DNA from 4 places in the Streptomyces sp. NPDC050504 genome. Region 1 is predicted to be linked to each of the others. Evidence: riboswitches for the same ligand, from Rfam matches in the RefSeq annotation. Region 1 holds a riboswitch; each other region holds the start of a gene.
The links. A riboswitch is a leader RNA that binds a small molecule or an ion and turns the genes downstream of it on or off. The one in region 1 is predicted to bind cobalamin.

Region 1 (4,842 bases):
CGCGCTGTACACGGGCCCCGAGAAGTAAGGTTCGGCGAACAGCCGGCCCTTCAACTGCCGCCCGGCCGCCTCGGCGAGCGCGGCGCGCAGCTGCGGCTCGTCCTTGACCAGCCAGACGTTCTGGCTGCCCGTCCCCGAGGTGTCCTTGAGGATCGCGGGCAGTCCCACCGCCTTCACCAGCAGTGCGGCGGACTCGGGGTCGTCGGCGGCCGATTCGGGCACGTCCGCCGCGCGCGAGCGGGTCAGCCCGGCCGCGTGCAACAGGTCGCGGACGGCGGCCTTGTCGCGCGTGAGCCGCAGCGCCGCCGGGTCGAGTCCGGGCAGCCCGAAGCGTTCGGCCAGCTCGGCGCCGACCAGCATCCAGGTGTCGGTGGAGCTGATGAGGCCGCGCAGGTCGGGGGTGCGGGCGAGGAGGCCGGCCACCTGCTCGGTGTCGAACGTGTCGATCTCGACGACGTCCACCGCGCCCTCGGGGAGCCGGGCCAACTCGTAGGCGTAGTAGTCGGGGTCGCGGGTCAGGAGCAGTAGCTTCTCGTCCAGCCGCGCGGCCGCGCGTGCCAGGTGGCCGAGGCCGAAGGTGAGCGATTCCAGGCAGGCCACGGTCATGCGGCGGACTCCTTGCTGGGGGGATTTCCGTGTGCGTCCGCCGTGCTGTGCGGGTCGGCGGGCGGGTGCGTGTCGGCGGGTGGGTGCGGGTGGGAACGGGACGTGTCGGGCCGCTGCCACGCGGCGCGGTTCCACGCCATCGTCGACCAGGGCATGGTCATGTCCTCGGGGCTCGCGACCTCGGTCGGTTTGAGCGAGACGAGGTCCGAGGCCTCGCGGTGCCGGGCGAACACCCGCTCCACGTAGCGGTGGCCCGTGTCCGCGCCGATCACCAGGTGCAGCCGGTCGGGGTGGCGGCGGGCCTCGTGCGTCGCCGCGAGGTAGGCCGCGCCGGTGGAGAGCCCGGCGAACACGGCGTGCTCGCGCAGCAGGGCGACCGCGCCGGAGCAGGCGTGCGTGAAGTCCATCCAGTGCACGGCGTCGTACAGGTGGTGGTGGACGTTGTCGAAGGGGATCGACGAGCCGATGCCCGCGATGATCGCCTCCGGGTCGTGGTGGTCCTGGCTGCCGAAGGTGACGCTGCCGAACGGCTGCACCCCCACCAGGCGAACCGTGGGGTCGCGGCGCCGCAGGTGCTCGGTCAGGCCGCCGGTCGACGCCCCCGAGCCGACCCCGCCCACGACGGTCAGCGGCCGGTCGGGCACGGTCGCCGCCACCAGGTCGGCGACCTCCTGGTAGCCCAGGTAGTGGACCTCGTCGTGGTACTGGCGCATCCAGTGGACGTCGGGCCGCTCGGCGAGGATCTCGCGCACCCTGCGGACCCGTAACTCCTGGTCCAGTTTGAGGTTCTGGGACGGTGTGACCCGCTCGACGGTCGCGCCGAGTATCTCCAGCTGGGCGAGCGTGGTGGCGTCCACGGTGGTCGAGCCCACGATGTGGCAGTGCAGCCCGTAGCGGTGGCAGGCCAGCGCCAGCGCGTACGCGTAGATGCCGCTGGAGCTGTCGACCAGGGTCTGCCCGGGACGCACCGCGCCCCGGTCGAGCAGGTGCCGGACGGCGGCGAGCGCCGAGTAGATCTTCATGGATTCGAAGCGGAGCAGGACCGCGCCGTCCGTCAGCCGGACGAGGTCGGGGACCTTCAGGGCGTCGGCGATGTGCGGATGGATCACGCGTAGCCTCCTTGGGCGAACGAGCACTGGTGGCCGAGCGAGTGGAAGAAGGCGGACACCTCGCCCTTGACCGCGGGAGCGGGTCTGCGGGCGAAGAGGAGGCCGACGAGGGAGCCGGTGTGCGCGACGAAGACCCCGTCCGCCCCGAACTCCTCGCGGCGGGCGAGCACGGCGTCGAAGGTCTGCTTGGGCAGCACCTCCTGGGAGAGGGTGGCGCTGACGGTCGAGGCCCTGGCCACGGCCGCCGGGTCGCCGCCCGCGAAACCCTTGAGGAGGTCGGTGAGGCACCGCTCGTACTCCGCCGCGCAGCGCCGGTACTGGCGCAGCAGTTGCGGGGTGACCCCGGCGGTGTCCACCGTGCCTGGCTCCGCGACGAAGGCGGTGTGGAAGGCGATGCCGGTGCCGAGCCGGTGCACGACCCGGTGGCGGCCGCTCAGGTAGAGCGCGTACTCCTGGAGGAACACGCTGTCGGCCCGCTCGATCGCGGACAGGACGCCGATGACGACGCGGGAGTCGTACGGCAGGGAGAAGACCCGGAAGAGACAGCGCAGCGTCGCCACGATGTCGGCCGTCGAACTGGCCATGCCCACACCGACGTCGAGGTCGGAGTAGGTGTTCCAGCGGCCGGGCGGCGGTTCCAGGCCGTAGTGGTCGAGGAACAGCCGCGCGGCCTTCGCCGCCTTCGCACCGAGGTTCTCGGTGCCCGTCGGCGCTCCGGCGTCCGGGGTGAAGTACACCCAGGAGTGGCGGTCCACCGGGAAGGAGACGATGGCTATCTCCGGGCGGTCGCGCGCGTCCAGCGGCCCCTGGTACAGCTCGCCCAGCGTGCCGTGGCAGACGCCGGAGACGGTTCGCGCGGGCCGGTTATCGGCGTCGGTCAGCATCGCAGCACCCCGGTCACGTACCCATCCCCTCGTCGCCAGGTCCCGAGGGACGGTCCGGTACGTGAGGGCGTACGCGCGGTATGAGCGCGCCGTGTCCGCCTGCACCGCCGACCCAGCCCACGAGGTCACCGTGTTGGAGCGCGTGCGACCCCGCACGCGCGCAGTGGGCAGGTCTTCGGACTGAAGGGCCCGGCGCCGGACCTTCCGGCGTCACCTACCGGCCGTCGCTTCCCGGGCCCTCGGACGGGTCCCAGTGCTGTTGACGGCTTTCGTTCCCTCTCACCGCTGCGGGACAGTCCCGGAATCCCACCGGGTTCCCTCTTGGGGCCCGTGTCCGGCACGGGCCTTTCGACGCGCCACGCAATCATGGCGCGAACCGACTGCGCCGTCAGAGTAGGCGGTGGCTCAGGCGCGGCAACAGGGTTGGCCGGGTGGTTGTCCTGAATGACACCGCTGACGGGGTGCGGTATCCGTGCCGCGCAGGTCAGTGACCGGGCCGAGCGCGGAGCGGCCGCTTCACCGATGGCTTGTTGCGAACTATGTGCAACAACAATCCATTGCCGGCGAGGGTCATGGCGGTGTGTCGGATCGTCCTGTGGTGAGTCCTGGGCGGGCCGGTGTGCGACGGGTGGTTGCCCGGCCCACGGGGTCCTGTGGGCCGGGCGGTGTGCCGGGTCAGGCGAGTGCGGGAACCGTGCCCGTCCGGTGGCCGACGGGGGCGGCGGTCTCGACGTCGCGCAGCAGCGAGACGAGCGCCGAGCGGGCGCGCGCGACCCGCGAACGGACCGTACCGACCGGGCAGTCGGCCGCCTTCGCGGCCTCCAGGTAGGACAGGCCGAGCAGTTGCGTGAGGACGAACGCCTCACGGCGCTCGGCCGGTATCGACGCCAGGAGTTCGGCGAGCGCCACGCCCTCGTCGAACCCGGGGAGTCCCTGCGGCTGGGAGCGCTCGGCGGCCGTCTGCCAGTCGTCGAGGTCCGACAGCCGGGGCCTGGCGGCCGCGTGCCGCAGGCTGTCCACGACCGTCCTGCGGGCGATGGACAGCAGCCAGGCGCGCGCGGACGAGCGCCCCGCGAAACGGGGCAGGGCCGCGAGGGCCCGGAGGAACACCTCCTGGGTGAGGTCGTCGGCCGCCTGGCGGTCGGCGCTGACGTACGCGACGTATCTCCATACGTCCCGGTGCAGCGCGCGCACGAACAGCTCCACCTTCGCGGGCTCGCCGTCGCGCGCCGCGAGGGCCAGGCGGGTGGTCGCCGCGTCGTCCGCGGCGTCCGGTCGGGGGCGGAAGTTGCGGGCAGGGGTCATCGCCACATGTCCTTACACGTCCTGAGGGCAAGGGAGTCCGGCGCGCCCGGTGGCGGCGCCGGTGCTGCGCACGGCCCGCGGCGAAAGGCGCGGGCCGCTGCCCGAGGCGCGGAGCGGGTTACGCGGGCCGTCAGGGCCCGTGCGGCACGCCGCGCAGTCGGGGAGCCTGCTGTCGAACGACAGCGACTGCCCGGGGCGGACCCCTGGTCGGGAGCGTTCGGGAAGCATGCAGGAGCTGCCGGGGAGCGGGCTCGTCACCCGGCCGCACGGGCCGTATCCGGGAGCGGACTGGTGGCGCGGCCGCGGTCGCCAGCAGCAGCCGGAGCGGCCTGAACAGCGCCGCGGGGACCGCGCGCAGGAGCCGGAACGCCGCCCGCTCGCCGTACGCGAGCCACATCCCGCCGAGCAGCGCGGCCAGTGCGTGCGCCGCCGTCATCCCGGCCATCGGACCCGTCACCGCCCCCGTCACCGCCTCGGTCACCGCTTCGGTCACCGTCTCGGGCAGCGACGAGGACGCGGCCGTCATGTCGTGCCCGGTGGGGGAGGGCGGGGCGTGGTGCGCCATGCCCAGGTGGCCCGCGGCGTGCGCCGGACAGCCGCTGCCGCCGGGGGCCGCCCCCGCGGACTGGGACCACGAGAACACCGTGTGCAGCGCGGTCTGGAAGGCCGTGGCCGCCGCCGTGACGGCGAGGAGCCCGCGCTCCCGGCCCGCCAGGCCCCACGCGCCCAGGGCCGTGCCGGCGAAGCTCACCGCGAGGGTTCCCGTGGACAGTGCCCGGCCCGACATGAGGACGTGGCCGACGGCGGCGAGCAGCACGCAGACCGCCGCGAACATCGCGGCGCGCGCGGCTCGGGAACATCGGCCTGGCGTCATGGCGTGCTCATCCTCGCACCTCGGGCCGGGCGCGGGGACGGGGGTGCGCTCCGGACCGGCCCCG
Region 2 (4,842 bases), on a different contig from region 1:
CAAGGCGGACCGCGGCGAGCTGCCCGAGTCCACGTTCAAGGCGCCGGGCGCGCCGTGGACCAGCTGGTTCGCGCTGGCCTTCATCGGCATGGTCATCGTGCTGATGGGCATCGACGAGGACGCGCGCGTCTCGCTGTACTGCGCCCCGCTGTGGGCCGCGGTCCTCGGCGTCGCGTACCTGGTGCTCAAGTCGCGCAACCCGCAGGGCGCGGGCTTCGCCCGCAAGCGGGTCTGACCAGCGTCTTCTCAGCAGACGGGCGGGGGGGGGGCCCCCCCCGGGGGGGCCCCCCCCCCCGGGGGCGGGGGGGGCGCCCCGGGCGCGGGCGCCCCCCCCCCGCCCCCGCGGGGGGGGGGTGGCCCCCCCCCCCCCCCCCGGGGGGGGGGGGGGCCGCCCGGGGGGGGGGGGGCCCCGGGGCCCGGCCCCGGGGGGGGGGGGGGCCCCCCCCGGGGGGCCCCCCCCCCCGCCCGTCTGCTTATCCTTGCCGTCATGCTGACCATCACCCAGGCCCTGTACGACCAGATCGTCGCGCACGCCCGAGCCGACCACCCCGACGAGGCGTGCGGCATGGTCGCGGGTCCCGAGGGGTCCGGGCGGCCCGAGCGCTTCATCCCGATGCTCAACGCCGCCCGCTCGCCCACGTTCTACGAGTTCGACTCGTCGGACCTGCTCAAGCTCTACCGCGAGCTGGACGACCGCGACGAGGAGCCGGTGATCGTCTACCACTCGCACACCGCGACCGAGGCGTACCCCTCGCGCACCGACGTCACCTACGCCAACGAGCCGGGCGCGCACTACGTCCTCGTGTCGACCGCCGACAAGGACGACGCCGGGCCCTTCCAGTTCCGCTCGTACCGCATCGTGGACGGCGTGATCACGGAGGAAGACATCAAGGTCGTCGAGGCGTACTAGTCGAGGCGTACTGGGGGACGTACCGCGAGGTGCGGAACCGCGCCGCGTACTCGCTCGGCGTGACCCCCAGGTGCCGCGCGAACACCCGCCGCAGGCTCTCGTCGCTGCCGAGCCCGCTGCGCGCCGCCGCGCCGGTCACGCTCGCGCCACCCTCCAGGAGCATGCGCGCCGCCTCCACCCGCACCCGCTCCACGTACCCCGCCGGCGTCTGGCCCGTCTGCTCGCGGAAGAGCCGGGCCAGATGCCGGACGCTCACCCCCGCCCGGCCCGCCAGCGCCGCCGCGCCGTGATCGGCGGCCGGATCGGCGGCCACCGCGTCCAGCAGCGGCCGTACGAGCGGATGGCGCGTGGGGGCGGTGCGGGACGCCGCCGAGAACTGCGACTGGCCCCCGGGCCGCTGGAGGAACACCACCAGGTCCCGCGCGACCCGCCGCGCCACCGCGGGCCCCCGGTCCTGCTCCACCATCGCCAGGCACACGTCGATCCCGGCCGTCACCCCCGCCGACGTGAACACCTCGCCGTCCTGGACGTAGATCGCGTCCGGCTCGACCCGCACCCCGGGCCAGCGCGCGGCCAGCGCGTCCGCGTGCTCCCAGTGCGTGGTGGCCCGCCGCCCGTCCAGCAGCCCGGCCGCCGCCAGCGCGAACGCCCCCGTGCACACCGCCGCCACCCGCCCTGAACGCCCGGCCGCCGCCGTGACCTGGGCGATCAGCTCGGGCGCCGTGAGCAGCCCGGCCACGTCGACCGCGCCCGGCACCACCAGCGTGTCCGCCCGCCCCGCGTCCGCGACGGCCAGGCCCCCGCCGATGCGCAGCCCCGAAGCGGTCGTGACGTCGCCGCCGTCCGGGGTGCAGACGGTCACGGTGTAGCCGGGCGCGGTGCCGAACACCTCCAGCGGCGCCGAGACGTCGAGGAGGCGCACGCCGTCGTAGGCGAAGACGATCACATCGTGGGAGCCCATGCGCGCGAGCGTAGGCCGTGTCCGGATCTGTGGGAACCCTGTCCCGTACGGACATGGCCCGCCCGCCCCTCCTCCCGGCAGGCTGTGGCCATGACGAAGAACACGATCGAGAACATCACCGAGGCCCCCGACACCGAGCTCGCCCGCGCCGCCACCGAACTCGTCCGCGACACCGCGAGCGAACTGGTCTACCACCACTCGCGCCGCGTCTACTTCTTCGGCGCCGCCCGGGGCCGCGACCGCGGCCTCTCCTTCGACCCCGAACTCCTCTACGTCGGCGCCATGTTCCACGACCTCGGCCTGGGCGAGGCGCACCGCACCAGCGGCCGCCGCTTCGAGGTCGACGGCGCCGACGCGGCCCGCCGCTTCCTCCAGGCGCACGGCGTTCCCGAGGACTCCGTACGCCGCGTGTGGACCGCCATCGCCCTGCACACCACCCCCGGCATCCCAGAGTTCATGGAGCCCGAGGTCGCGCTCGTCACGGCGGGCGTGGAGTACGACGTCCTGGGCATCGGCTACCACGACCTCGCCCCCGAGCACCGCGACGCGATCACCGCACTGCACCCCCGCCCCGACTTCAAGCGCCGCATCCTGGAGTCGTTCACCGAGGGCATCGCGCCCAAGCCGGACACGACCTTCGGCAACATCAAGGCCGACGTGCTGCGCCACTTCGTGCCCGGCTTCGTCCCCGGCGACTTCGTCGAGACGGTCCAGAACTCCGCCTGGCCCGAGTGACCCCGGCGAAGACGCAGAAGACGCAGGTGACACACTGTGCGCGACCCGGGCGGCAGGACCCAGGAAGCCGGTGCGAAACCGGCGCGGTCCCGCCACTGTGACCGGACGACCCCCTCGTCCGGCAGCCAGGAACTGACCTGCCGCCTCACGCACACCGATCGGGGACGAGGAAATCCCCGTCAGGAGGCACAGCCATGTCCAGGCGCAGCACAGTCACGGTCGCGGTGTCCGCCGCCCTGCTCACCCTCACCACCGCCTGCGGAGGGGGTACCGACAGCAAGGACGACGCCGACGCGAAGGCCGCGCCCGGCTTCCCGTACACCGTCACCAACTGCGGGGTGCAGACCACCTACAAGGCGCCCCCCAAGCGCGTCGTCACCATGAACCAGCACGTCACCGAGGTGATGCTGGAGCTCGGCCTGGAGAAGTCCCTGATCGGCACGGCCTACCTCGACGACAAGGTCCTGCCCAAGTACGCCAAGGCCTACGACGCGGTCCCCGTCCTCGCCAAGGAGTACCCCTCCAAGGAGAAGCTCCTCGCCGCCAACCCCGACTTCGTGTACGGCGGTTACGCCACCGCCTTCGACGCGAAGGAGGGCCGCAGCCGCGACGACCTCAAGCAGTCCGGCATCACGTCCCGGCTCAACGTCGAGTACTGCGCGGACCGGAAGACCGCGCTGGACGACCTCTACCAGGAGATCGGCGAGGTCGGGCAGACCTTCGGCGCCAAGGACCGCGCCGACGCGTGGATCGCGGGAGCCAAGAAGACCGTCGCCACGACCGCCGGGCAGCTCAAGGGCGTGAAGCCGGTCTCCGTCTTCGTCTACGACGGCGGCGACAAGACCGCGTCCACGGCGGGCGGCAAGGGCATAGGCAACGAGATGATCACCCTCGCGGGCGGCCGCAACGTCTTCGCCGACCTCGACAAGCCCTTCGGCGACGCCACCTGGGAACAGGTCGTCGCCCGCAAGCCCGAGACGATCGTGATCTACGACTACGGCTCGGTCACCGTCGAACAGAAGAAGAAGCGCCTCCTGGCCGACCCGGCGCTGCGCGACGTACCCGCGATCAAGAACAAGCGGTTCGCGGTGATGCCCCTCTCCGACGTCGTACTCGGCGTCCGCGCCCCCGCCGCGATCGCCAAGCTCGCGGCCCAGCTCCACCCGGGGACCACCGGCCCCGCCACCACCGGCTGAGGCCCGGCCCATGACCTGCCGCACGGACCGCGAGCCCCGGGGGCCCCTGCGCTACGCCCTGGTGCTCGCGGTCCTGACCGCCGCCCTCGCCGCCGCCGTGGTCGCCGGACTCGCCTTCGGCCAGGTGCACATACCGCCCGGCCAGGTGCTCGACATCCTCTTCGGGAACGCCGAGCCCAGCCCCCTGCGCACCATCGTCCTGGACGTACGGCTGCCGCGCGTCCTGCTCGGCGCCGTCGTCGGCGCCGGGCTCGCCGTCGTCGGCACCGTCCTCCAGGCCCTGGTCCGCAACCCGCTCGCCGACCCCTACCTGCTGGGCGTCTCGTCGGGCGCCTCCACCGGCGTCGTCCTGGTGATCGTCACCGGCATCGGCAGCGGCATCGGCCTCGCCACCAACGTGACGATGCCCGCGGGGGCGTTCACCGGCGCCCTGCTCGCCACGGTCCTGGTGTACGCGCTGGCGCGGCGCGGCGGCCAGCTCACCGGACCGCGCCTGGTCCTGGCCGGCGTCGCCGTCGCGTACATCCTCACCGCCCTCACCAGCCTGATGCTGGTGATGTCGCCGCGCTCCGAGCACTTCAAGGAGGCCATGTACTGGTCGCTCGGCGGCCTCGGCTCGGCCCGCTGGGACATGCTGCTCCTGCCCGCCGCCGTCCTCGCCGTCGGCACCGCGCTGCTGATCGCGGTCGCCAGACCGCTGGACCTGATGCTCGTGGGGGAGGAGGGCGCCACCGTGCTCGGCCTGGACACCTCCCGCTTCCGCGCCGCGATCTTCCTGCTCACCTCGCTGGTCACCGGCGTGCTGGTCGCCGTCAGCGGGGCCATCGGCTTCATCGGCCTGATGGTGCCGCACGCCGCGCGCATGGTCGTCGGCGCCTCGCACCGCACCCTGCTGCCGGTCGTCGCGCTCGCGGGCGCCGCCTTCCTGGTCGCCGCCGACCTCGCCGCCCGTACGGTCGCCACCCCGCAGGACGTGCCCGTGGGCATCCTCACCGCGCTCACCGGCGGCCCGTTCTTCCTGTGGATGCTGCGCCGCCGCC
Region 3 (4,842 bases), on a different contig from region 1:
CCTGGTTCAACAGTTCGTAGCCGGTGGTCGGGGTGGTGCCGCAGGAGCGGTAGACCGGGCCGCCCCACTTGCTGAAGTCGACCGCGAGCACCGCGCCCGAACCGGTCGTGCAGCGCCCCATGGGCTGCGGTGCGGCAGCGGCGGGCACGGCGACGGCGGCCACCAGCGCGAAGGCGACCGGCACACGCGTGAGGATCCGCGTCACCGCCTGCCCCTTTCGGCCGGGGTACGGCGTTTGCGCGCCACCACCGTCAGAAGCGCGCCGCACGCCAGCAGCGCGGCGGCCGTCGGCGCGAGCCGTCCGGCCTGGGTACCGGTGGACGCGAGCTGCCCGCCCGTGCCGGGACCGCTGTTGCCCGTGGTGACGATTCCGGTGCCGGATCCGGGGCCCGAACCGTCCCCGCCCGAACCGTCCTCGCCCGGCGTGACGATCGAGGGGGTCTTGCCCGGGGGCGTGGAACCGGGCAGCGGATGCTCCTTGGTGCCGGCCAGGCTGCCGGTGAGCCGTCCGAACGAGGTCCCGGTCGCCCCGCTGACCGCCTGGGCCGACGCGCGCACGTCGGAGCCGCGCTGTCCGTCCACGGCGATGTTGAACCCGCCGTCGGCGTTCTGCTGCGTCACGAGGAACGCGCGCGCCTTGGCGATCCGGTCCGCGTACTTCTCCGCGTCCAGGGACAGCCCCTGGATCGCGAGCGCGGCGGAGTTGACGGAGTTGCCCGAGGCCCCGGGGAAGCCGCCGTCGGCGAGCTGGCGGCCCGCGATCCAGGCGAGCGCCCTGTCGACCGCCGCCCGTGACCGCTCGCCGGGAACGAGGTCGAGCGCCATCGCGGCCATGGCGGTGGAGTCCACCTCGGAGTCCCCGGTGGTGGGGATCAGGCTCGGCCACGCGCCGGACGGATGCTGCAGGCCCTCCAGGTAGGCGACGGGCTCCCGCGCCGCCTCGCCCTCGCCCGCGCGGTACTGCGCCATGATGCCCAGCGACTGGGAGAAGACCGACAGGACGTTGCGGTACGCGCCCTTGGCGGCGCAGCTCCGGTCCTTGCCGGAGCTCGGGGCCGCGCACACCGCCGAGGAGAGTCCCTCGATGAGGTCCTTCCCGCCGAAGGCGCGCGGGTCGCGGCCGACGACCTGCGCGAGCAGCGCCGTCTTGCCCAGGGAGCCGCTCGACAGGTGCTTGGCGTCTCCCACGCCCGTCCAGTTGTGAATGGAGCGTCCCGTGCCGTCCCTGCCGCCCTTGTCGAGGAAGTCCACAATGTCGCGGAGGGTGGCCCTGTTTCGGTCCGTGGCCGCCAGGGCGTAGGCCGTGTCGATGGTGAGGCCGTAGTCGGCGAAGCCGCTGCCGGGGCCCGACTCGTAGTAGCGCCCCAGCTTGAGCCGGTTCTTGCCGGTGAGGAACGTCACGCCCTTGGCGAGGTCGGGCCCCGGGGCCGTGGGGCCGGTCCTCTTGGTGGACAGCGTCACCAGGTCCTTGCCCGCGCCCGCGAGCGCGGCGGGCGCCGTGGCGAACAGCAGCGGCTCCGTGCCGCCCTCCTCGTACGCGAACGATCCGTTCAACTGCTGCTGCCCGGACGTCCAGGAGATCCCGGCGTCCGCGCGCCTGCCGTCCCCGAGGGTCCGCAGCGCCTGTGCGGCGAACGCGGTGGACTGCACGGCGCCGACCGTCGCCCCTTCGTAGCCGGGGAAGCCGCCGGTCGGCAGCTGTGCCTTGCGCAGCCAGGTGCGGGCTTTGGCGAGAGCCGCGTCGTGGCCGCCCGCCTTGCGCAGGACGAGCGCGATCAGGCCGGTCGACGCGGCTTCGCTGCCGCAGTGCTCGCCGGGCCCCACGAGAATGCTCGTGAAACCGCCGTCCGGGCACTGGAGTCCCGCCAGGCGCGCCACGGTGTCGGCCGGGGGCCGCACCCCGCCGCGCAGCAGCGCGAGCACGCCGAGCGCCTGCCCTTCGGCGTAGCCCGCGCCCCGGAAGTCGCCCTTGGCCGTACAGCCGGGGTTGGATCCGTCCGGCCCGGGGCCGGACGCACAGCGGTGCGAGACCAGTTCACCGAGCAGGTCGTACCCGCCGAAGGCGCGCGGGTCGCGCCCGGTGACCTCGGCGACCAGCGCGAGGCGGGCTACAGCCGCCCCGTCGGGCGCCTTGTCCGTGCCGTGCGGATAGGCGTACGCGGTGCTCTCGGCGGGCCTGGCGAGGAAATCGACCACCCTGGTGAGCGTCTTGTCGAGGGCGGGGCGCTGCCCGTACGCGGCGGCGAGCCCGAAGGCGGCCTCAGTGGTGCGGAAGTGGTCGTTCTTCTCCGCGCCCTCCTCGTCCTGCCCCACGACGCGTTCGCCGTCCTTGAGGGAGGCGGCGATCCAGCGCGAGGCCGCCGCGACGTCCACGTCGGCGTGCGGGACGTCGGGCACTTCGGGGTCGGGCGGCGCGGTGTGGCCTTCGGGGCGCACGTCGTCGGGGGAGAAGGCGGGACGGCCCTTGGTGCCGCCGACGTCGGTGCCGCCGTAGACCCACGCCTCGACGTCGCCCGCCTTCGGCCTGCGGTCCATGGCGCCGAGCTGGCTGTACGACCAGTGGTCCTGGCCGGGCGGGGCGATCCAGTACGACCAGTAGGCCGTGGCCTGCGGCGTGAGGCGGCACTTCTCCCGGTCAGGAGTGGGGTACTGCTTCCCGGCCTTGAAGTCCTTGTGCCCGATGCGGCAGATGAACCCGGGGCCGTCGTGCTGCGTGCCGGCCGTGCTGAACCCCGCGGTGTGCAGCAGTTCGTAGCCGCTGGTCGGGGTGGTGTCACAGCCCCGTACGACCTTGCCGCCCCACGGACCGAAGTCGACCGCGACGACCGCGCCCTTGGTGGCCGTGCACTTCTTCACCGGTTCCGCCGCCGCGGGAGCCGTACCGGGGCCCGTGACGAACACCACGCTCGCCGCGAGCACGAGCAGTGCTGCCGTGATCGGCGGGAGAAGCCCACCAGTCCCTGCCCACCGGCCTGTTCGTGTTCCGGTCCCCACCGCGACCCCTCGTGTCGGCTGTCCGCGCCGGGCGGGAAAACGCGTGGCGACGGGCCCTGCCGGACACATGCCTGGGCATGCCGGGGGGGGGCGGGGTCAGACCACGCCGTAGTCCGCGACGGCGTCTCGTGCTGAGAATCGACTCGGCCCCGGGCAGTCCGGCTCGCCCGGCGTCGCCGGGCCTACGGTTGCGGGTCAGCGCCGGAATTCGACCGGCTTCCCCTGGAACTGAGCGTGTATCAGCCGGATTGGAACACGCGTACCAAGAGGCCGTCAAGGCGACCGGGGCACCGTACGGACCCGCCGTCACCGACCGTACGGCGCGTCTTTCGGGGGCGCTGGCGCACCGTACGGCGCTGGGGTAGCGTCCAGGGCTGCCGAGTGGGGGAACCCGGTGGGAATCCGGGGCTGACGCGCAGCGGTGTGGGACGGCGGGGGCCGTGCCGAGCCCGAATGCCCAAGCGGTGAAGGCAGTTGCCGGAAGCCGAATCCACGCGATTGGACGGCGGCCACACCGCTCTGCCGCGGGGCGGTGCCGTGCGTTCGGCGCGGGTGTTCTTCGCGGGAGCGGGACGGTCGGCGTTCCCGTGCCCAGGAGCAGACCATGACCCGTACGTCCCGCGTCTCCACGTTCCGTACCCGTGCCGCCACAGCTGGGTCTTCCCGGTTCCGCGCCCGTACCTCCAGACGCGGCGGCCCGGCCGCGTACGCCGCGCTGACCGTCCCCCTCGCGCTCGGCGCCCTCGTCCTCTCGACGGTCCCGGCGTCCGCCACCGCCACCCCCGCACAGATCGCCACCTCCAAAACGAACGGCGTCGCCTACCTCAAGTCCCTCCAGGCCGCCGACGGTTCGTACGCCGGCTCCGGACTCTCCAACGAGTGGGCTTTCAGCGCCTTCGCGGCGGCCGGGACCGCGGCCGTCGACGTCGCGCCCGGCGGCGACGCGTCCAAGAACGCCCGCACCGTGTACCGCAACCTGCTCGCCACGCCGGGCTGGCCCTCCGCGAGCCCCGTCGTCACCGACTACGAGCGCGGGGCGCTCAACGCGTACGCGGCGGGCATCGACCCGGCGCGCGTCTCGGCGTCGCGCAACCTCATCGCCGACGTCTACGGCCACTGGCAGAACGCCGAGCCCGGCTACTTCGGCTCGTCCGCCAACTACAACGGCACCGTCTTCGCGGCCCTCGCGCTCGCCGGGGCCAGGACGCAGACCGGCGCGCAGCGCGTCCCGCAGGCCCTGCTCGACCGGATCGTCGCCCGCATCCGGGCCAACCAGCACAACGACGGCGGCTGGAACTACGGCAAGGCCGAGGGCGACCCGGGCCAGCTCGGCGCCGCGAGCGACATCGACATGACCGGCGCTTCCATGGCCGCGCTCTGCGTGTCCGGAGTGCCGAAGACGGACCCGGACGTCCTCCAGGCCAAGGCGTTCCTCAAGAGCAAGCTCGTCCCCTCGACGGGCGCGTTCAACGCGATGTTCGGCGTGAACACCGACTCCAACGGCTGGGCGGTCTCGGGCCTCAACGCCTGCGGCATTAACCCGCAGACCGGTGACTTCCTGACGCCGCCCGGCAAGACCCCGGTGGACTTCCTGATCGCACAGCAGTTCAACCCGGGCGGCGGGTTCAAGTACCTGCCGTCGGACACCGTGCCGTCCGCGTACGCCTCCATCGACGGCCTGCGCGCCGTCGCGGGCGGCGGCTTCACCGCCGCCCCGCCCGCCCCGGTGACGCCGGGTGCGCCGAAGTGGGTCGGCCAGAGCGCCTTCACCGCGGGTACGGCGACCAAGCTGGCGCTGACCGTCGACGACGGCACGGGCATTCCGAAGGTCTGCGCGGTGACCCTCAC
Region 4 (4,842 bases), on a different contig from region 1:
GGCTCCAAGGGGCTGTCGCTGGCGGTCGCCGTCACCGGCATCCTCGCCACGATGCCGTACATCGCGCTCCAGCTGGTCGGCATCCAGGCCGTCCTGGACGTGATGGGCGTCGGCGGCGGCGAGAACACCCACTGGTTCGTCAAGGACCTGCCGCTGCTGCTGGCGTTCGGCGTGCTGGCGGCGTACACCTACTCCTCCGGGCTGCGCGCGCCCGCCCTGATCGCCTTCGTCAAGGACACCCTGATCTACCTGGTGATCCTGGTCGCGATCATCTACATCCCGTACAAGCTGGGCGGTTTCGACGAGATCTTCGCCAAGGCGGGCGACGCCTACGCGCAGATCAACCCGGCGACGGACAAGCCGCGCGGCGCGCTGGTGCCCGGCGAGATGGGGCAGTGGGGGTACGCGACGCTCGCGCTCGGTTCGGCGCTCGCGCTCTTCATGTACCCGCACTCGATCACCGCGACGCTCTCCTCCAAGAGCCGCGAGGTCATCCGCCGCAACACGACCATCCTGCCGCTGTACTCGCTCATGCTGGGCCTGCTCGCACTGCTCGGCTTCATGGCGATCGCGGCCGGGATCAAGGTCAAGAACGGTCAGCTGGCCATCCCGCAGCTCTTCGAGAACATGTTCCCCGACTGGTTCGCGGGCGTGGCCTTCGCCGCGATCGGCATCGGCGCGCTGGTGCCCGCCGCGATCATGTCGATCGCCGCGGCAAACCTCTTCACGCGCAACATCTACAAGGACTTCATCAGGCCGGACGCGACGCCCGAGCAGGAGACCAAGGTCTCCAAGCTGGTCTCGCTGCTGGTGAAGGTGGGCGCGCTGGCGTTCGTCCTGACCATGGACAAGACCGTCGCGATCAACTTCCAGCTGCTCGGCGGGATCTGGATCCTCCAGACGCTGCCCGCGCTGGTGGGCGGCCTGTTCACCCGCTGGTTCCACCGCTGGGCGCTGCTCGCGGGCTGGGCCGTGGGCATGGTGTACGGCACGGCCGCGGCGTACGGGGTGGCCTCGCCGACCCAGAAGCACTTCGGCGGCTCGTCGGCGGAGATCCCCGGCATCGGGGAGATCGGCTACATCGGCCTCACCGCGTTCGTGCTGAACGTGGTCGTCACCGTGGTCATGACGTTCGTCCTGAAGGCGGTCAACGCGCCCGACGGCATCGACGAGACCTCGCCCGAGGACTACACGGCGGACGCCGGCGACCCCGGGGTCCGGGCCGAGCTGCCGAAGGCGACGGCGGGCTCCGGCCACTAGGCCGTCCGGGCCTTCCGGGCCGCCGAACGGGCCGTCGCACATACGTGCGGCGGCCCGTTCGACGTACGCGATGATGGCCCGCATGACGACCCCGAGGACGCGCCGCACCGCCCCGCTCCTGCTGCTCCCCGTCCTGCTCGTCGCCGCCTGCGGCACCGAGCGGGCAGGAGCGGGCGCCGCGCCGCCGCGGGCCGAGCTGGAGGCGCGCGCCCGCGCCGCGCAGACCTCGGTCGACTTCGTGTACGTCACCGAGGTGACCGGCTTCACGGTCGCCAAACAGTCGGTCGGGGTCGTCGGCGACGACGGCTACGGCGCGGTCCACACCGACGGGAGCGGCAGGATGTTCCAGCTCTCCGTCGAGCGGAAGCGGGGTCAGAAGGGCGGCTACCGCAAGGGCGCGACCGACCACCGGTTCGTACGGATCGACGGCGAGCGGGTGATCACGGCGAGCGGCGAGCTGTCGGCCGTCGACGAACAGACGCTGCGCGACGCGGTCGACGGCGCCCACCGCGCGAACGACAGGGAGCTGGACGAGGTGCTGCCCGAGGCGACCGCGAGCGGCGCCACGGGCGGCGGCGCGGACGTGGAGCGCGGCGACCTCCCGGCCGACGGCGACGGGGCCCCGGTGGACCCCGTGGACCCGGAGAGCGCATCGGGCTGAGCGCCCCGACCGGCCCGGACGCCGCCCGCCCAGGCGGCACAAGGGAAAGCGGCTCCGCGGCGCGCGCACGGCACAATTCGGGCGACCCCGAACAGGTGCCCCGAGACGGGCGACACAACATGTGGTGGGTGCCGCATCAGGCACCCCCCACATGTATGCTCGTCCTCGCTGTCGTCGCAGGGGAATCCGGTGAAAATCCGGAACTGTCCCGCAACGGTGTTCTTTGGCACGCTTTTCCGTGCCCGTGAGTCCGATGACCTGCCGACGGCGCATCCGGTTCAGCCGAACCGGGTGCCCAGACGTCCGGGCCTCGCGGTTGGGCCGGTGGACGCCGTCCGGTGTGCCCTTCGCGCCTGCCCGGACGGCGCCCCGCTGCCCCCGCCGGCCCCGAGCCGAGCGAGGGAGAGCCTCCACGTGACGATCGCGCCCGCCGATCCCGCTTCAGTCGCGACCGCGGACACCGACGGTCCCGGAACCGCACTGCTGCGGACCCTGACCGACCTCACGGTCGACCTGCCCGACACCGACCCGGGCAAGGTCGCGGCCGCCGCGCTGCGCGGCCGGCACGCCGGGTCGGACGCCGCCGAGCTCCGCGACCTCGCCACCGACGCCGCCGCCGGGCTGATCGCGGAGGACCCCGCGTACTCGAAGCTGGCCGCCCGCCTCCTCGCCCGTACGATCGCCGACGAGGCCCGGAGCCAGGGCGCCGTCGTCTTCTCCGCCTCCGTCGCCGTCGGGCACCGCGAGGGCCTGATCGCCGACCGCACCGCCGAATTCGTCACGCTGCACGCCGCCGCGCTGGACGCGCTGATCGACCCGCTGGGCGACGACCGCTTCGAGTACTTCGGCCTGCGCACCCTCTACAGCCGCTACCTGCTGCGCCACCCGATCACCCGCAAGGTGATCGAGACCCCGCAGCAGTTCATGCTGCGCGTCGCCGCGGGCCTGGCCGAGAACAACTCGCCGCGCGCCCTGGACGAGGTCGCGGCGCTCTACCGCCTGATGAGCCGCCTCGACTACCTCCCCTCGTCGCCGACGCTCTTCAACTCCGGCACCCGCCACCCGCAGATGTCCTCCTGCTACCTGCTGGACTCGCCGCTGGACGAGCTGGACTCGATCTACGAGCGCTACCTCCAGGTCGCGCGGCTCTCCAAGCACGCGGGCGGCATCGGCATCCCCTACTCCCGGGTGCGCTCGCGCGGCTCGCTGATCCGGGGCACCAACGGCCACTCCAACGGCATCGTGCCCTTCCTCAAGACCCTCGACGCCTCGGTCGCCGCGGTGAACCAGGGCGGCCGCCGCAAGGGCGCCGCCGCGGTCTACCTGGAGACCTGGCACGCGGACATCGAGGAGTTCCTGGAGCTGCGCGACAACACGGGCGAGGACCAGCGCCGCACGCACAACCTCAACCTGGCGCACTGGATCCCCGACGAGTTCATGCGCCGCGTGAACGCCGACGCCGACTGGTCGCTCTTCTCCCCCGCCGACGTCCCCGAGCTGGTCGACCTGTGGGGCGACGAGTTCGACGCCGCCTACCGGGCCGCCGAGGCCAAGGGCCTGGCGCGCAGGACGATGCCCGCGCGCGACCTGTACGGCCGCATGATGCGCACGCTCGCGCAGACCGGCAACGGCTGGATGACGTTCAAGGACGCCTCCAACCGGGCCGCCAACCAGACCGCGCTGCCGGGCCGCGTCGTGCACTCCTCGAACCTGTGCACGGAGATCCTGGAGGTCTCCGACGACGGCGAGACGGCCGTCTGCAACCTCGGCTCGATCAACATGGGCGCGTTCGTCACCGAGGCCGGCGAGATCGACTGGGACCGCCTGGACTCCACGGTCCGCACGGCCGTGACCTTCCTCGACCGCGTCGTGGACATCAACTTCTACCCGACCGAGCAGGCCGGGAACTCCAACGCCAAGTGGCGTCCGGTGGGCCTGGGCGCCATGGGCCTCCAGGACGTCTTCTTCAAGCTGCGGCTGCCCTTCGACTCCGCCGAGGCCAAGGCGCTCTCCACGAAGATCGCCGAGCGGATCATGCTCACGGCGTACGAGGCGTCCTGCGACCTCGCCGAGCGCGCGGGCACCTTCCCGGCCTGGGACGAGACCCGTACGGCGCGCGGCGTGCTGCACCCGGACCACTTCGACACCGAGCTGAACTGGCCGGAGCGCTGGGACGCCCTGCGGGCGCGCGTCGCGAAGACCGGCATGCGCAACTCGCTGCTCCTCGCGATCGCCCCGACCGCGACGATCGCATCGATCGCGGGCGTCTACGAGTGCATCGAGCCGCAGGTCTCCAACCTCTTCAAGCGCGAGACGCTGTCCGGCGAGTTCCTCCAGGTCAACTCGTACCTCGTACGGGACCTCAAGGAGCTGGGCGTGTGGGACGCCCGCACCCGCGACGCGCTGCGCGACGCCAACGGCTCGGTCCAGGGCTTCGCGTGGATCCCCGCCGACGTGCGCGAGCTGTACCGCACGGCGTGGGAGATCCCGCAGCGCGGCCTGATCGACATGGCCGCCGCGCGCACCCCGTTCCTGGACCAGTCGCAGTCCCTGAACCTCTTCCTGGAGACCCCGACCATCGGGAAGCTCAGCTCCATGTACGCGTACGCGTGGAAGCAGGGCCTGAAGACCACGTACTACCTGCGCTCGCGCCCCGCGACGCGCATCGCGGGCGCGGCCCGCGCGCAGGCCCCCGTCCCCGCGCAGGCGTCCCCCCAGGTCGCCGACCCGGACGCGGTCGCCTGCTCCCTGGAAAACCCCGAGTCCTGCGAGGCCTGCCAGTAATGTCCACCGAAGCCACCGGCGCCACCGGCGCCGCCAAGAACCTGCTCGACCCCGGCTTCGAGCTGACGCTCCGCCCGATGCGCTACCCCGACTTCTACGAGCGCTACCGGGACGCGATCAAGAACACCTGGACCGTC

Region 2: linked by a shared signal. The riboswitch ahead of ACIBNE_RS18615 (ABC transporter substrate-binding protein) and the one ahead of ACIBNE_RS24495 (hypothetical protein) in region 1 are both predicted to bind cobalamin.
Region 3: linked by a shared signal. The riboswitch ahead of ACIBNE_RS03545 (prenyltransferase/squalene oxidase repeat-containing protein) and the one ahead of ACIBNE_RS24495 (hypothetical protein) in region 1 are both predicted to bind cobalamin.
Region 4: linked by a shared signal. The riboswitch ahead of ACIBNE_RS17440 (ribonucleoside-diphosphate reductase subunit alpha) and the one ahead of ACIBNE_RS24495 (hypothetical protein) in region 1 are both predicted to bind cobalamin.

What each region holds. Positions count from the first base shown of each region.
Region 1 is NZ_JBITHO010000006.1:396,620-401,461, reverse strand. Features, by position in the region: gene ACIBNE_RS24505 (ATP-grasp domain-containing protein) at 1-606, opposite strand, end outside; gene ACIBNE_RS24500 (cysteine synthase family protein) at 603-1,715, opposite strand; gene ACIBNE_RS24495 (hypothetical protein) at 1,712-2,599, opposite strand; cobalamin riboswitch at 2,769-2,922, opposite strand; gene ACIBNE_RS24490 (sigma-70 family RNA polymerase sigma factor) at 3,275-3,904, opposite strand; gene ACIBNE_RS24485 (hypothetical protein) at 4,035-4,778, opposite strand.
Region 2 is NZ_JBITHO010000004.1:745,657-750,498, reverse strand. Features, by position in the region: gene ACIBNE_RS18635 (amino acid permease) at 1-235, shown strand, start outside; gene ACIBNE_RS18630 (Mov34/MPN/PAD-1 family protein) at 488-910, shown strand; gene ACIBNE_RS18625 (GlxA family transcriptional regulator) at 888-1,871, opposite strand; gene ACIBNE_RS18620 (HD domain-containing protein) at 1,962-2,606, shown strand; cobalamin riboswitch at 2,614-2,762, shown strand; gene ACIBNE_RS18615 (ABC transporter substrate-binding protein) at 2,801-3,802, shown strand; gene ACIBNE_RS18610 (FecCD family ABC transporter permease) at 3,813-4,842, shown strand, end outside.
Region 3 is NZ_JBITHO010000001.1:858,645-863,486, forward strand. Features, by position in the region: gene ACIBNE_RS03540 (hypothetical protein) at 1-205, opposite strand, end outside; gene ACIBNE_RS03545 (prenyltransferase/squalene oxidase repeat-containing protein) at 202-2,994, opposite strand; cobalamin riboswitch at 3,127-3,262, opposite strand; cobalamin riboswitch at 3,379-3,453, shown strand; gene ACIBNE_RS03550 (hypothetical protein) at 3,599-4,842, shown strand, end outside.
Region 4 is NZ_JBITHO010000004.1:481,501-486,342, forward strand. Features, by position in the region: gene mctP (monocarboxylate uptake permease MctP) at 1-1,260, shown strand, start outside; gene ACIBNE_RS17435 (hypothetical protein) at 1,343-1,921, shown strand; cobalamin riboswitch at 2,060-2,202, shown strand; gene ACIBNE_RS17440 (ribonucleoside-diphosphate reductase subunit alpha) at 2,336-4,705, shown strand; gene ACIBNE_RS17445 (ribonucleotide-diphosphate reductase subunit beta) at 4,705-4,842, shown strand, end outside.